2 regions of the Bacillus sp. LQ16 genome follow, and region 2 is predicted to be linked to the other one. Evidence: riboswitches for the same ligand, from Rfam matches in the RefSeq annotation. Region 2 holds a riboswitch; the other holds the start of a gene.

Region 1 (8,101 bases), 2.1 Mb from region 2:
TATGAAAGTCTTATCAAGTCATTCGTCTCACTCAAGTAAATATCAGGAAAAAGGGACAGAGATCCTAAAGCAATATGGATTATATGAAGACTTGGATTCAAAATTTTTTCCTCACTTAAATAATCTAATTATTAATCACAATCAATTTATGATGTGGGGATTGATTGCTTTTGGATTTTTACTTTTTGTTGCAAACTACATGCAACAAAAAATTATTTTCAATAAGATTAGCCAGCTTACTAGAGCTGCAAAAAAGATAATCGAGGGAGATTACTCGGTTGTCATCAATGAAAATAAAGAGGGGGATTTCGCGAAACTGGCGATTTCATTTCGTTCAATGAGGGATATCATTAGAAAAAATATGCATGATTTGCTTGAAGAGAAACGGTTTTTAGGAGAAATGTTGCAGGATATATCTCATCAGTTAAAAACGCCGCTTTCAACTATTTCTATCTATAATGAAATGTTGTTAAATGAGAAACTATCCCGAGAGCAACAAGCTCAATTACTACAAAATAATGATATTCAGATTTCTAGAATGAATGTCTTAATTCAGAATTTGTTAAAAGTAGCAAAAATTGATGCAAAAGCGATTTCGTTTGATAAAGAGCCAGGGAATTTAGTAGATACGACTGAGGAAGTACTAAATCGCTTGCAAAGCATGATAAGTGATAAAAATATTTTGATTGATTGGAATGCACCTAGAGAAATAGTCGTTATTCACGACAAATTATGGATGCAGGAAGCTTTGTTAAACCTGTTGAAGAATGCAATCGAACATTCTAAACCCGGTGGTAAAATAATGATTCAGGCCAAAAATTCTCCAACCTATACAGAACTAGTAATCCAAGACTTTGGAGAGGGAATTTCAGCTGAAGAATTACCTCATATTTTTGAACGATTCTATAAATCAAGTAGTTCTAAAAAGCACGGATCGACCGGAATTGGATTGGCACTTGTCAAAGCTATTATAGAGGCACATCACGCCTTAATTACAGTTGAAAGTGAAAAAAATGCTTATACAAAATTTACAATTATTTTTATGAAATTTTAATAACAGTTTGGTATATATTTTAATCTTTTTAATATAAAGGGGTTTTTTTATGTTTAATAGATTGAAGTGTTTTCTTTTATCTGAGAAAGAAATAGTTGATACTGTGAAAAAATACAAGGAGGAAAAAATACACGTTTCCATAATAAAAGATTTTTTAGGGGATTTAATCTTAATAAGAACTTTTACATTTTTAATGTTTGTTCCAGTATCAACTTTTATTTTTTCAGTTATAATTTATGGAGCTGTTTTCTTTTTATCAGGCATTAAGATTACTGTTTGGGGCATCACTATAATGTTATTAGTTCCAATAACATTACTTTTCTATATGAATATAACTAATACATCAATTATTATAACTGATTTAGTGAGAAAATTTTTATTAACCATAAAATATCTAAATCCATTTTACTCAATCATAAATAAACCTTGGCTCTTTATTTTTGAATTATTAATTGGTTTTTTATATGTATTTCTGCTATCTTTATTTTCTATTTGGATAGTATTACATTCATTAGAAATAGATTTTTCTGAATTTAGTTCGGAGGACAATCGAAGTTTTCAATTTTCAATTATTATTTTACATACAGCAATTTATTTGTTTATAAGAGTTCATGGCCAGTATTGTAAGACAACTAAGCAAAAAATTAAAAAGCTGAAAATGAAGTTTTATTTATGGTTTTGTTCTATGATTGCAAGTATTGTATATATATTTGAATCACTCTTTAATTATATGAATGGAATCCAAGCAATTTATTTTATTTTTGTTTTAATGATTGCTTTAGAAAGAACAGTGACACATTATAAGAAATTTATAGATTTTTTAGAATGTGAAAATTTGTATGAAAAATATTTTTAGAGAGAAAAGTCTTTTGAAATATAAAAAGTTATACCTACTAAATACTGGACGAGTAAAAAAACGCTATTCTTTTTCTAGAATCATAGGAAAAGATAGCGTTTTTGTTTAATATACTCAAAAACAAAAATCTTTTGGTAAAGTACCATTTTTAATAACTGTTCTTAACCCATGTTTTATAATCCAAGGATTAATAGGATGCTGTTTATCACGTAATTGCTGTAACCACTGAAAAACGAGTTCTTTATCTTCTTTCGTAATATCGTTAATATGATTGGCTACAGATTTTTGAACATATTTAGAAGGGTCATTCATTAATGGTTCAAGAAGTTGTAAATTGTACTTAAAATCACCTTTTAGAGCTTCTATTTTTTTAGCCCAAGGAAGCCTTGGTCTTGTACCTTCAGAAACTAATCTCCTAATGTGGCTGTTTTCGTCATGAATCCACTGTTGTAATATGTTTAGTGTATCTTCATGGTATGTTTCAAGAAAGGGCCGAATGGCATATTCAGCAGTATTCCTTTTCGTTATTTCATACATTGCATTAAACGAGATTTTAAAATCGTTAAGCCCATATTTTTCAACGTATTTTGCAACAGGCATGTACATATATCCATTTGTAAATGTGCCTACTTCTGTTGTATTTTCTGGTCCTAATGTTTTCAGTAATATATGTATTGCGGCATTAAAATCTTTTTGTAAAGCATTGTGTAATTCATCTGCAATTACTTCAATACGCTGTTTTAACTCTAAATTTTCAACTTTACAAGCTACAGAATCTACAAAGATGCTTTTAGAGAAACAAGGATCGTGTTTACAAATAGAATCAGCTATTTTTTCTGCTAATTCTTCATTAAATAAAAATTTTAACGGAACATATTTACCCATTTTTTCACCTCGGTGGTCAAATGAAAACAATTTTTATTTTTTAATCGACAATCCATAAACCAAAGTCTCACTCGGAGTCGTAACACTAAAACCTGTCGTCTTATAATCAAGTTTCACCGTATCACCAGTGTAGTCTTTCGTGAATGAATCCATTTGTACGATAAGCTCTGCATCTTCATATACAACATCATCTGCGTTATATGTATCCCAAATTAAATCGACATCAACGAAAATACTACAAGAGTTCGTCATTGTTCCTCTAATGCGAACGATTTTTTTATCTTCAAGTTCTAATCTATGTATAGCTGCTTTTGCTTCATCAGTAATGCGGATGTTCATTGTATCCCAACCTTTATTTATATTTCCTTTATTATTGCAAAAACAGGAGCAATAGGGAAGTAAAGAGGTTTGCAACAAAAAACGAGCAAACAAATTTGTTTGCTCGTTTCACTTTATTTTAGTTCACATTTATCAAGTGGAATCACTTTTGTTTTTTTCGTAAATTTATAACCTAACCATAGTACTAAGAAGAGTGGTAAACCGATGTAAGAAACGAGTACACCGTTCCAATCAATTGCTTCACCCATAAATGCGCCGTAGTTTTGTCCTAAAATTACGATGATACAAAGTGTAAATGCGAAGATTGGACCGAATGGGAACCATTTTGCTCTATATGGTAAGTCATTTAAATCTTTTCCTTGTGCGATATATGCTTTACGGAAACGGTAATGACTAATTGCAATTCCAACCCATGCGATAAAACCAGACATTCCGGATGCGTTTAATAACCAAATGTATACAACACCATCACCGAATAAAGAAGCAATGAAAGCAATACTACCAACAATTGACGTTACGATTAACGCGTTAACAGGTACACCGCGGCTATCTAATTTACCAAGAAACTTTGGTGCTTTTCCTTGGCGTGCTAAATCCCAAAGCATACGAGTTGATGCATACATACCAGAGTTACCAGCAGATAGTACAGCAGTTAAAATAACAGCGTTCATAACAGAAGCAGCAAAGGCAACGCCCGCTTTTTCAAAAATAAGTGTAAACGGACTTACTGTAACATCACTTGCAGCAAGGCTTTCAGTTGTATAAGGAATTAATAAACCGATAACGAGAATCGCAAGGATATAGAATAAAAGAATACGCCAAAAGATTGAACGAATTGCTTTTGGGATATTACGTTCTGGATCAGACGTTTCACCAGCAGCTACTCCTAATAGTTCAGTACCTTGGAATGAGAAACCAGCTGCCATAAACACACCGATAATTGCCATGATACCGCCGTTAAATGGTGCATCTGCAACAGTGAAGTTTTTAAATCCAACCGTTTCACCGCCCATAATTCCAAAAATCATCATGAAACCAACAATTAAAAAGATAATAATCGTAACTACTTTAATAAGTGCGAACCAATATTCAGATTCACCAAACCCTTTAACAGATAAATAGTTTAAAAGGAAAATAATAGCTAAACATAATCCGCTCCAAATAAGAGAAGGGGTATCTGGGAACCAAAATTTCATAATTAATGTTACGGCTGCAAGTTCAGCAGCAATCGTAATTGCCCAGTTATACCAATAGTTCCATCCAAGTGCAAAGCCAAGTGATGGATCAACAAATTTTGTTGCATACGTGCTAAAAGATCCAGTAACAGGCATGTAAGCTGCAAGTTCAGCTAAGCTTGTCATTAAAAAATAAACCATAATTCCAATTGCGGCGTATGCAATTAATGCGCCACCAGGTCCAGCTGTATGGATGACACCACCGCTGGCAAGAAATAGTCCGGTACCAATTGTACCACCGAGAGAAATCATCGTAAGGTGACGAGATTTTAATCCGCGTTTTAATTCACCTTGTCCTTGTGTAGTTTGCGTTTTAGAGGTAGATTGATTTGTTGCGCTATTCATGTTCAACACTCCTTTTCTTGTAGGTTAGGAAGGAGCGGGGGAGAAAAATACAAAAAACCGCCAAAGGAATTTGGCGGAACGTTTCACAAATAACCACCCCATCATACCCTTCCGTTAAGATAGCACCCCACGTTTACACGGTAATTTTGTAAACGTGACAGTTCTGTTCCTTTCGGAGACAGCCCCAGCTCATATTTCCAGAGAAGAAATATAAACTTCGGCAACTTTTCCTTTCAAACGGAGTCAGCTGACATTCTCTGTGTCTCGTCCGTTTTACTATTAAAAGTCGCAACCTCTACCTCATCGGATTGATGAGGATTTATATATTGCTAAGATTTTTAATATATGGCAATTGTAATGACTTTCTGAATATATTGCAAGATATTTTGTTAGGAAAAGTCAAAAAATATCGGTTATTGTATAGGAAACGCTTGCAAAACTCCACCCGAACCTACTATTATGTAGCAATAAGCAAAGAAAAAATTGTTATACAAATGTTTCGCAAAAAATATTGAAAAACCCTCTAAATTAAAAGAAAATTCAGAAAAATATAATTCGACATAACTATCAAAAGAGGATTATTCCTTAAATTCGTTTCAAAGAATAAGTATAAATTTAACGAATAGGATGAATATTCTTTTTATTTTTAGTAAAATTGAGGTATTGTTTAATTGAAAAGGGGAAATCAATATGAAATTAGAAACAGAAAGGCTCTATATAGTGCCGTGTACAGAAGAGAGAATTCAAATTGCTAACGAGCAAGGATACAATAGCGGTCCGCATATTGTAGGGCATGTAAAGAATGTAAAACAAGATGTGGCTTTATTACCATGGGGGGCGTGGTATGTTCTTCGGAAAGAAGATGATAGCGTTTTAGGTGATATTGGATTTAAAGGTGGACCAAACGAGAATCAAACAGTGGAAATTGGCTATGGATTTATTGAGAAATATTGGAATAAGGGCTATGCAACAGAAGCTGTAAGAGAACTAATCGATTGGGCTTTCAAAACAGGAGAGGTAGAAACAATAATTGCAGAGACACTTCTAGATAATTATAGTTCGATTCGTGTTTTAGAAAAGTTACATATGAAGAGAGTAAATGCTACAGAAACGATGATTAATTGGAAAATAGAAAAATAAAAAATACCGCTCTAAATTGGGCGGTATTTCTTATAGTTATGGTAGCATTTGCTTCTGATCATTTGGATACTCAGCGGTTGATGCGTTAGGACGATTGGAATGATTTCGAACAGCAATGAAAATAGAAATAATAACGACAAGACCAACTGCAACGTAAGAAAGTGAAATAATAGTTGGATCCACTTTAAATGTAGTAAGCAGTGTACGTATATTCGTAAAGATAATAAGACCGCCAACTAATACCCCAAGTAAATGTGCTGGAACGATACGAACTAACCATGCAGCAATTGGAGCTGCGACAATACCGCCAAGCATTAACGCAAATACCCAAACCCAGCTTACTTGTTCCCAGCCAAGTGAGATGAAGAAGCCAATTGTTGCAGCAAGTGAAACAGGAAATTCACTCGTATCTACAGATCCAATAACTTTTCTAGCTTCATTTCCTCTTGCTAGAAGAACAGGCGTCGTAATCGGCCCCCAACCACCGCCACCAGTTGAATCAACGAATCCAGCGAATAAACCAAGCGGCACAAGTTGTTTTGCAGACATACGCTTATTTGAAGTGACAATTTGTTTTTGAATGATGAATCGTAATAAAATATAAACCCCTAAAGTAAATAAAAATACGGAAATGTACGGTTTGATTACATCGCCAGGCAAATTACTTAAAAAACATGCCCCAACAAATGCGCCGATTGCCCCAGGTAATGTAAGTCTAGAAACGGTATATTTATCAACGTTTCCAAATTTGATATGAGATGCGCCAGAAGCTGCAGTTGTAACCACTTCAGCTAAATGAACGGACGCGGAAGCTACAGCCGGTGCAATACCAAACATTAATAATAGTGAAGTAGACGTTACCCCATACGCCATTCCAAGTGCTCCATCGATCAATTGAGCGAAAAATCCGATAATAGCAAAGACAATTAATTTCTGCATAAATAATCCCCCTGTAATAATAAATGAAAAAGACACTTTTCCCGTATGAGAAAAGTGCCTTTGGTTTTTCCAATCAGCAATAATTAAATTTGTTTCATTATAATACATATTAATCGTATAAATCAACTAGGTTTTAAAGTTTTTGAATTGAATGAAAGAAAAATAAAATATACAATAAAAGGATGGAGAGAAAGGGGAGAAAGACATGTTACGATTTGATCATCTCGTTCACACAGTTCATGGTACACCGGAGGAAGCGGCAAAACAAATGCAGGAACTTGGATTTCATACCGCACTAGGCGGAGAGCATACGAACTGGGGTACTTGGAATAGTTTAAGTTATTTTGACTTATCATATATAGAATTTTTAGCAGTTCAACATGAAGAAAAAGCGAAAGAAGCAGAAAATCCATTAGTACAAGAAACAGTGGTGAAACTACAAAATGGAGAAGGAATGCTACAAATCGCAATCCGAACAGATGCAATTGAGGAGCTAGTAGTTAACTTTAAGAAGCACGGCTTACATACGATAGGGCCATTTGAAGGGAAACGCATGAGAAAAGATGGCCGGCTTTTAGAATGGAAAATGTTATTTGTTAAGCAAGAAGAGAACGGACTGAAATTACCTTTCTTTATACAGTGGAATGAAACGGACGAAGAAAGAAGAAATGATTTACGTAACATTGGAACGATTACGGAACATAAAAACAAAGTACAACAAATTGAAACGATCCATTATGCAGTGAAAAACGTTCGAGAAACGGTGCGGAAATGGAAAGAAGTAATGGGACTATCTACAAGCTCAGTTGTGAAAAATGAAAAATGGAATGCTGAGTGTCAAAGTGTAGTGTTTGGAGATATTCATGTACAGTTTTGTGAACCGATTGAAGAAGGGCTAGTGCTAGAACATTTGAATAAGAATGGCGAAAATCCATTTGCAGTAGAGTTTACAGGTGGAAATAAACGAGAGCATGAAGTGCTAGGTAGTTTGTACATATATTAATAGAGGTGAATGTTGTGGAAGAAATGCTTAGAGAGATAGAGAGAAAACTAGAATGGCCTCGTATTGCAAAGTGTACAGCTATTTCAAAAGGTTTTTCACATGAAGAGAAGTATAAAATTGAATTAAAGAATCAAGAAACTTATTTTGTAAAAATATGTGATGCTGTTCATTTTGAACGTAAACAAGAAGAATATACGTATATGCAACAATTAGAGTCATTACATATTCCAACACCCAAGTTAATTCATTTCATAATACTTGAGAAATTAAATAAATGTGTTCAAGTATTTGAATGGACCCGAGGT
Region 2 (8,101 bases):
TCTAATGGGACTATCTTTCTCGATATAGGAATTTTTAATATGTCGTACATATCATTTGAAGGTTCGTATCCAAAATGATGATGTAGTTTATTTTCTATCTTTTTTTGAAGTGCAAGGGGTAGGGGTTCTTTTAAAAGAAGAAAGATATCTTTTAATTTTTCTTGCGCTAACAGTTCATCTGTATAGCATTCAATCGCTTCTACGAAATTATGTATAAATAGAATTTCTGTTTTATTTCCGCGTCCTCGCCCAGGAGTCCAGCTAATTAATTGCTCCTCGCTCATTTTCTTTAATAAAATCTTTACGTTTTTCGTACTACAATATAAAACATCCGCTAATTCTTGTAAGCTATTTCGCATATGTTGTTGATCTTGTGCATGTAGTCTTAGTCTAATGTAATAGTCCATAATTTTCATATATACACTTCCTTCTATCATAAAAGGGGAAACTCTTTAGAATATTCTAACCTTTTTCTTCCTTTTTTTCAAAGTAAAATAAGTAAGCATAAGGAGGGGGAAACAATGGGATTTTGGAGTATGCATCGAAATATAAAAATTAGAATTATAACTTCGTTTTTAACACGTACTGTGTCCACAATGATTTTTCCATTTATGGCGATTTATTTTTCAATAAAGTTAGGTAGTGCGATTGCTGGTGCGTTACTACTTATTAATGTCATAGCTTCGTTAGTAATTGGTTTATACGGTGGATATGTTGGGGATCGGCTTGGGCGTAAAAAGGTTATGATTATCGGTCAAAGTATACAAGTCATTTCCATTGCTTGTATGGGAGTTGCGAATTCGGATTACGTTGACTCACCATGGCTAACATTTGTGTTTATGTTAGTGAATAGTTTAGGCTCTGGACTTATGAATCCTGCGACAGAGGCGATGTTAATTGATGTGAGTACACCTGAAAATCGAAAAGTGATGTACAGCATTAACTACTGGGCGATTAATTTATCTATTGCAATTGGAGCAATATTTGGTGGATTACTATTTGAAAACTATAGATTGCAATTGTTTATCGTATTAACTCTTGTTGCAATTATTACTTTATATGTAATGGCTGTATATATGGAAGAAGTGTATGTAGCGAGAAAAACGGTGGAGAAGAAAAATATATTAAAAGATATGGCGGATAGTTATAAAGTCGTAATGAAAGATAGAGCGTTTCTAATTTTTTGTGCAGCGAGTATATGTACATTATCGTTAGAGTTTCAAATTAATAATTACTTAGGGGTACGTTTGCAGAAGGAATTTGAAACAGTACAATTTTTCTTCAGTAATGGTTTTACGTTTGATTTAACGGGTATTCGAATGCTGAGCTGGATTTCAGCGGAGAATACAATTTTAGTTGTGTTATGTTCAGCACTTCTTATAAAAATGCTGAAAAGCTTCAACGATTTGAAAATCTTATATGTAGGTTTATTCATTTATACAATTGGATTTACAATACTCGGAACGAGCAATAGTTTATGGATTTTATTAATTGCAGGGCTTTTCCAAACAGTAGGTGAGATGATGTATGTGCCAGTACGTCAATCTATTATGGCAGATATGGTGCCAAATGAGGCAAGAGGTTCTTATATGGCGATTAACGGAATGGTCTTTCAAGTGGCAAAAATGAACGGAGCATTAGGTGTTATGCTAGGTTCATTTATTGCATCTTGGGGCATGAGTGCTCTGTACTTTATCGTTGGTATGAGCAGTATTTTATTATTTATGAAGGCAATAGGGAAAGAGAAGTATGAGGATGAGAGAAATGTTTCTCAAATTGGATGAAACTATATAAAAGCGAACCAGTTATACTGGGACTCGCTTTTTATATAATTTTTAGAACGGGTCAACTTCAGCTAAATCAGGGTTAGCATTCGGATTTGTTAATAAGGTTTTCAGCTCACCTACTTCTGAGAGAGCAACGAGGATATAACCACTAATAAGGACGATGAGTCCAATGACCCGTAATGTTTGCAGTGTAATGTCACGGCTATTGTTTTCGGAGTTGTCTTGGGGCGGAGAAGGTGGATTATTGTTCATAGTTAGGCTCCCATCTTTTTTATTTATATGTGCGAAATCATTATTTAACTTATGGATAGGAATTATATAGTCATTTTCACTATATGAGAACTGCCTATGAAAAGTGATAAGGAATTTTGGGGCGAGAAAAGAGAGGAATCCAAAAGATTATTAAAACTGAACTTTTGGGTTCCCCTCTTTTTATTTATCCTGCTATTTGTGGTGGTCGGATTGCCTGTAAACGACCAGTTGGTGAGGGCAAATTAATCAGTGGGGGGATGAATAAAACCCCACTGATTAATTATTTTCATGTAAATAAAAGGAGGTTAGTTATCCTAATATACGCAACGATTCTTCAATAAACGCTGGGATGTCCTCTGGCTGTCTACTTGTTACTAGCTGATTTTGACATACGACAACCTCTTTGTCATGAAAGTTCCCGCCGGCATTTTTTAAATCGACTTCAATAGATTTATATCCAGTTACATCATGTCCTTCAAGTGTTTGTGCAGTGATGAGTAGCTGAGGTCCGTGACAAATAGCGAAAACGGGTTTGTCCGCATCCATAAATGCTTTACTAAAGCGTACAAAACGCTCATCTGCACGGAGTATATCAGGGGAAAATCCACCTGGTATGAAGAGGGCATCAAAGTTCTCTGGAGAAACATCATCAATACTTTTATCAATTACGACTTCACTTTTTCCTTGCTTACCGTGTACTGTTTTCCCTTTTTCCATTTCAATGGTTGTTAATTCATATTCCTTTTGATTAAAAGCTGCTACCGGCTCTGTGTATTCTGTGTCCTCGAAATAATCCGTTATTAAAATAGCAATTTTTTTACTCATTGCATTCAGCTCCTTACATTATATTGTCGGTTCCAGAATCATCCTTGAGCAATGCCTTTTATAAAGTGAAACTTGAATTCATATTTTTTCATTCCCTCCACTTTCTTTGCCCTGTTAATTTAATAAATACCCTTTTTATTAGGACGTAAACATGTATTATCGTTTTTGTATGTAAAAATCATAAAATATCGGTTGTTTCAGTGATTCTTGTTTGAGGAAGCAAAATAAAAAAGCCAAGGAGATAATTTATTTGCTCCTTGGATTTTAAGATATTTCTTTTCGTTAAAACGAAGAAACGCGTTGCTTCGTTTTTGGTACAATAATAAATTTGATCCAGATTGCCCCGATTACCATAATAAGCAAAGTATGCAGTAATTGTCCTGTAGCAATGAGTATAACACTCGAAAATACAATGAGTTGAATGCTTAGCAATATAAAGATTAAGCTAAGAAATTGCTTCATCCTTTCTTCAGTATGGACTGGATATAATGCTACAATAATATTTCCTGAAAAATATTTCCACAGTGAACGGAGCTGCATAGAAATCATATATAGAACGATGTAAGCGATAGCGCCTTTTACGTATATATTTGGTATGAAATATAAGGCGAAAGCACCGATCAATCCTAAGCGAATATATATACCGAAATAATCATTCCCACGTAAAAATGCTAATGTATGTAAATAGAAGAAAGTTGCTCTTTTTTTATGTAATAAAGGTTCAATCCAATTTGTAAGCCATTTTCTTTTATTTACTTGTTTGTTCAGTTGCGGAACATCAGTGAAGATGCTAGCGAATTGATAAAAACGAACGTTCATTTTTTCTTCTTGCTCGATTATGTAATCCCACGGTATTCGTTTTGTAGGCTGTTTTTTCGTATATAGAAGTAGGAAAGCAAGTAGTAAGAGTAATCCGCCTAATATGAGAACATTTGCGGAATAAAACAGCATGTAAATGATTAAGGCGTTACAAGTAATACGGATGATTAGCCATATATTTTTTTCGTGACTATCACGCCACATCCAATGTATGTACATGTTCCAAGCTTTCGTAATCATTAACACGATAAAGATTGTACACAAAAAAGGTACAGTTAATTGCAATGATTGCAGTGCAAGTGGTACGAGAATAAGGAACGTAAATAATAATGGAAAAAGCTGAATGATGTAATTGTATAGAAGAGATTTTTTGAAATAGGATGTTAGTTTCTCTTCTAATGCAAGCAAATAGACAGCATCAGGTTTTTGAATAAATGTACGGATAGGGCATCTCGTTATAATGAATGTAAGTACAATCGTTATAATTATTAAAGATATTCCTTTAGAAGGAGATGCTTTTAGAAACTGAGCATAATAATATGCACCAACGCATGAAATAAAGATAAAGCTATATAGTAAACCGTTAATCATACGTGCAAAGTATGTAATGATATTTTGAATATGTTGTTGGAAGCGACTGCTCCATAGCGATTCGATTGACATGTTTTTCACCTCTTTGTTCTATTATATATGTTTTACAAAAGAAAAAACGAGCAAATTGCGTTATGCAACTTGCCCGTTTTTCTTTTCGTTATTTTTTTTCTGATCACGATTCATTAATGGATAGAAAGCAAATCCAATTACGAATAAACCAATTCCGAGAAGGAACGTTTTTATATCGGATGCGCCGGTTTTAATAACCCATAGTGCGTAGCAAAGTGCGATAACTGCGACTATGCCATCTGTAATTCTTGCCCGCATTTCATTTTTATATGTTTCACCAGTTGCGACTAGTTTTAACTGGAAGATTGGTGAAACGAGATATGGAATGAGGTAGGCCAGTGTCGATACGGTAATAACGAATGTATAAGCTTCCGCAATGGTTCCTGATAATGTTGAGAATAGGAATACTTGCGACATAATGTTTGTTAATCGTAATGAGTAAATTGGACTTCCTTTTTTATTTGTTTTCGTGAAGAAGGAAGGGAAGAAACCTTCTTTTGCTGCTTGATAAGGTACTTCTGAGCTTAATAAAATCCAGCCTAAGATAGAACCGAACAGGGAAGTAAGAGCAAGTAATGCCATCAGTTTCCCGCCGCCATGACCCATTGCAGCGTTTAATGCATCTGCTAATGGACGTTCAGAAGCTTGTAATTTATCAACGTGAAGTACACCCATTGTTAAAATTGTAATTCCTAAGTAAATTGCAACTGTAATAAGTAATCCCGCAACTGTTGCACGTTTTACCGTTTTTGGAGAAACAGCACGGTTTGATAAAAGAACGGCTGATTCAATTCCGATAAACGCCCAAAGCGTTGTAAGAGCAGCTAAATTTACTTGTGAAAGAAGACCGTGTGATGCACCTGATTTATCAATCATCGGTGTGTACCATTGTCCAAATTTAGAAGCTTCGAATGCAAATAACGTAACGACGATGAATAAAAGGAATCCAGTTACTTTCGTTGTTGTTGCTAAGAAGTTTAGTTTTCCAGCTCCGCTTACACCATTTGTTAATATAATATGAGTTCCCCAAAGTAAGATGGAACAAATCGTAAATGTAATTAGTTTTCCGACTTCTATGTTAAAAGAACCGATTGAAAATAGTAGTCGCGTATCTTTCATAATTGGGAAGAAGAGTGATAAATATCCCGCAAATGATGTAATGATGGCAACGTTACTTGCCCAGTTTGCAACCCAATATCCCCATACCATACTGAAACCTGCCATTTTTTTCTTTTTTGGTGTTGAGAATAAAGCATATGCATGACTTTGTGGTCCTGTCGTTAAATCAGGACGACGAATTGCTAAATTACCGAAAACAAGAGCTAGCATTAAAACACCAAACCCTGTTGTTAACCAAGCTAAAGTGACACCGAGTGGGCTTGCTGTTTGTGCCAACGTACTTGGCACCATGAAAATACCAGCGCCAACCATGTTACCGACAACGAAAGCTGTTAGTACCCAAAAGCCCCATTTTTTTTGTTGCATAGAAAATACCTCCAAAGTTAGTATAACCAAGTCAAGCGAGGAGATATGTATGTCTTCTTAGTAGAGAAGAGAAGTCCCAAACAAAACAAAAAAAGCACGTAATCTGCCGCTACATGCTTTCTATCTTATAAGAAACCCACGACATACCTCTCGATAGCTCTCCACAAACGAAACGTTTGTGACAGTTCTGCACTTATTAAATGCAGACCCAGCAAGCGTGCATGGTGGACACGACTTACTTCGGCAACCATTCCTTTCTCATTCCTTCATCAATGCCACTACATCTCCTGAAATGATACTCTTAATGATTGCAACCTCTACCTCACCGAGATACGAATGAGGATTTAAATATTAAATTAACGTCTTTAAGAGTAACAAATGTATTTTTATACGTCAATGGATATAGTAATAATCAGATTATAGAGAAGAGTTTGTGATTAAAAGTAAGTTAAGAGAAGATGTAACGATTATTAGTTCTGCAGAAGAAACAGTGATAGAGTTAAGTACCATTTTACAGCACAAAGGAATTTTGTCTGACAATCTGAATCCGAAGCATCGTTTTTTTACAACGGGATCTGTTTTATCATTTGAACATATTGCTGAGCGATGGCTAGGATATCACATTTCTGTAGAATGTGTGGATTTACCCGTAAAGAATGCTCGTATCTGTAATTAGACTGTATTAAAGTACTTTTTGTTCAATAAATTAGGTTAGTTGCATAAGAAGGAAAAAATGCACTTTTAATTGAAAGGGTTAAGGTCATTTCAATTAAAGGGGAGATTGGATTATGGAATTATCAAGATCTCAATTATTTGCTTTAGAGTATATTTCAAAATATGCAGAGAACGAAAAACGTGGGGCTAAAGCAACAATTAATCATATACTTAACATGTGTAATATTACAGATGAAATATTTGAAGAAGCTGTCGCTAATTTAAAATCTCATGCAAGGATTGCTTTACACTTTCATCCAGACAGACTTGATTCGAGTATGAAAAGTGTTGCTGAAGCATTGTTTGAGCAAGGAGTATATAAAAGTCAATTTGAAACATTACTATCTAATGGAAGCGTATCTGCTTACCCTGGTGGTGAACGTGACCTTTGGGAAAAGAGAATATTTGGAGGGGCATATCAATTAGAAGGCGTAACGAATGATCAACGTCCAAAATACGGAGCGCTAAATTTAATGTTACATCCAGATGGGCCGGCTCCGCGTTTTGGATCCTGTTATTTTCTCTTATCTCCAAAAGTTTCTTCGCGCTCTACATATACGTATTTAGATTCACATCAAGATCCGAAAGAAAAGGGGACTTATGAGGAGTTTGATATGATTTTAGCTGCTCTTTTGGAAGAGGCATTCGTAAGAGATTTTGCAATTGGTGAAGGAAATTTGACTCCAACAATAATAATTAATCATTTATTGGCTAATCTGAAAAGGCCGTTTATAGATTTAGTAAGCAAAGAGCCAGCCCGTAATCTTAATCATTATATTGAAGCGCAGATTCATGGAGAGATTTCTCTTAAAGAAGACGTGGAGGTACTTATTGCAGATCCTTCATTTAAGGGTACGGATGTAGGAAGAGTTTTAGAAGAAATTTGCCTGAAGTATGCTATTGATTTGCATTGGCACATCGGTTTTGTACTTATGGTAGACGAAGTTCCGATGGATTTTAGAGGTTCAAAAATGCCATCTTTAGCAAGACGTATTGCACGGAATCATTGTATCGATGCAAATATAATTGGCTCTGCTGTAGTGGATTTGAAACGCAATCCATTATCTTGGAGTGATCGTGGAACTTATGAAGAAGTGCTTCAGGAATTAAAATTATTGTGGCATGTTTTAGTTCGATTTGGAAAACCAAATCAGAAGTAGAACGAAATACTCCGTTTTTGGAAGTATTTATATAGAAAAGAAGCTGATCTATTTATAGATCAGCTTCTTTTTATAAGATTAAACTAAGTTTAATACAGTTACTTTTTCACGTGTCATAGACTCAAGGCTCTTACGAATACCTTGTGCGCCCATACCTGAACCTTTTACACCGATGAATGGGAAGTGGTCAGGGCCGCGCTCTGTACGTCCGTTAATTTGAACAGAACCAGTTTCGATTTTGTTAGCAATTGCAAATGCTTTGTTAATGTCTTTTGTGAAGACACTTGCTTGCAGACCGAACTCTGATTTGTTAGCAATTTCAATTGCTTGCTCGTCTGAAGAAACACGGATGATTGGAAGGATTGGGCCGAATGGCTCTTCCCAAGCAACTTTCAT

What was found. A riboswitch is a leader RNA that binds a small molecule or an ion and turns the genes downstream of it on or off. The one in region 2 is predicted to bind lysine.
Region 1: linked by a shared signal. The riboswitch ahead of AC3EMB_RS15020 (amino acid permease) and the one ahead of AC3EMB_RS04610 (amino acid permease) in region 2 are both predicted to bind lysine.

Annotation. Positions count from the first base shown of each region.
Region 1 covers NZ_CM173491.1:2,981,618-2,989,718, reverse strand. The annotation lists gene AC3EMB_RS15040 (HAMP domain-containing sensor histidine kinase) at 1-1,054, shown strand, start outside; gene AC3EMB_RS15035 (hypothetical protein) at 1,104-1,910, shown strand; gene AC3EMB_RS15030 (DNA alkylation repair protein) at 2,025-2,795, opposite strand; gene AC3EMB_RS15025 (iron-sulfur cluster biosynthesis family protein) at 2,829-3,134, opposite strand; gene AC3EMB_RS15020 (amino acid permease) at 3,248-4,714, opposite strand; lysine riboswitch at 4,827-5,020, opposite strand; gene AC3EMB_RS15015 (GNAT family N-acetyltransferase) at 5,405-5,854, shown strand; gene AC3EMB_RS15010 (sulfite exporter TauE/SafE family protein) at 5,891-6,793, opposite strand; gene AC3EMB_RS15005 (VOC family protein) at 6,999-7,796, shown strand; gene AC3EMB_RS15000 (aminoglycoside phosphotransferase family protein) at 7,811-8,101, shown strand, end outside.
Region 2 covers NZ_CM173491.1:901,444-909,544, forward strand. The annotation lists gene AC3EMB_RS04580 (SgrR family transcriptional regulator) at 1-437, opposite strand, end outside; gene AC3EMB_RS04585 (MDR family MFS transporter) at 522-1,784, shown strand; gene AC3EMB_RS04590 (hypothetical protein) at 1,836-2,039, opposite strand; gene AC3EMB_RS04595 (hypothetical protein) at 2,136-2,285, shown strand; gene AC3EMB_RS04600 (type 1 glutamine amidotransferase domain-containing protein) at 2,349-2,864, opposite strand; gene AC3EMB_RS04605 (ABC transporter permease) at 3,147-4,346, opposite strand; gene AC3EMB_RS04610 (amino acid permease) at 4,407-5,831, opposite strand; lysine riboswitch at 5,978-6,159, opposite strand; partial or broken gene AC3EMB_RS04615 (glutamate racemase) at 6,259-6,507, shown strand; gene AC3EMB_RS04620 (DUF3626 domain-containing protein) at 6,620-7,705, shown strand; gene gapN (NADP-dependent glyceraldehyde-3-phosphate dehydrogenase) at 7,784-8,101, opposite strand, start outside.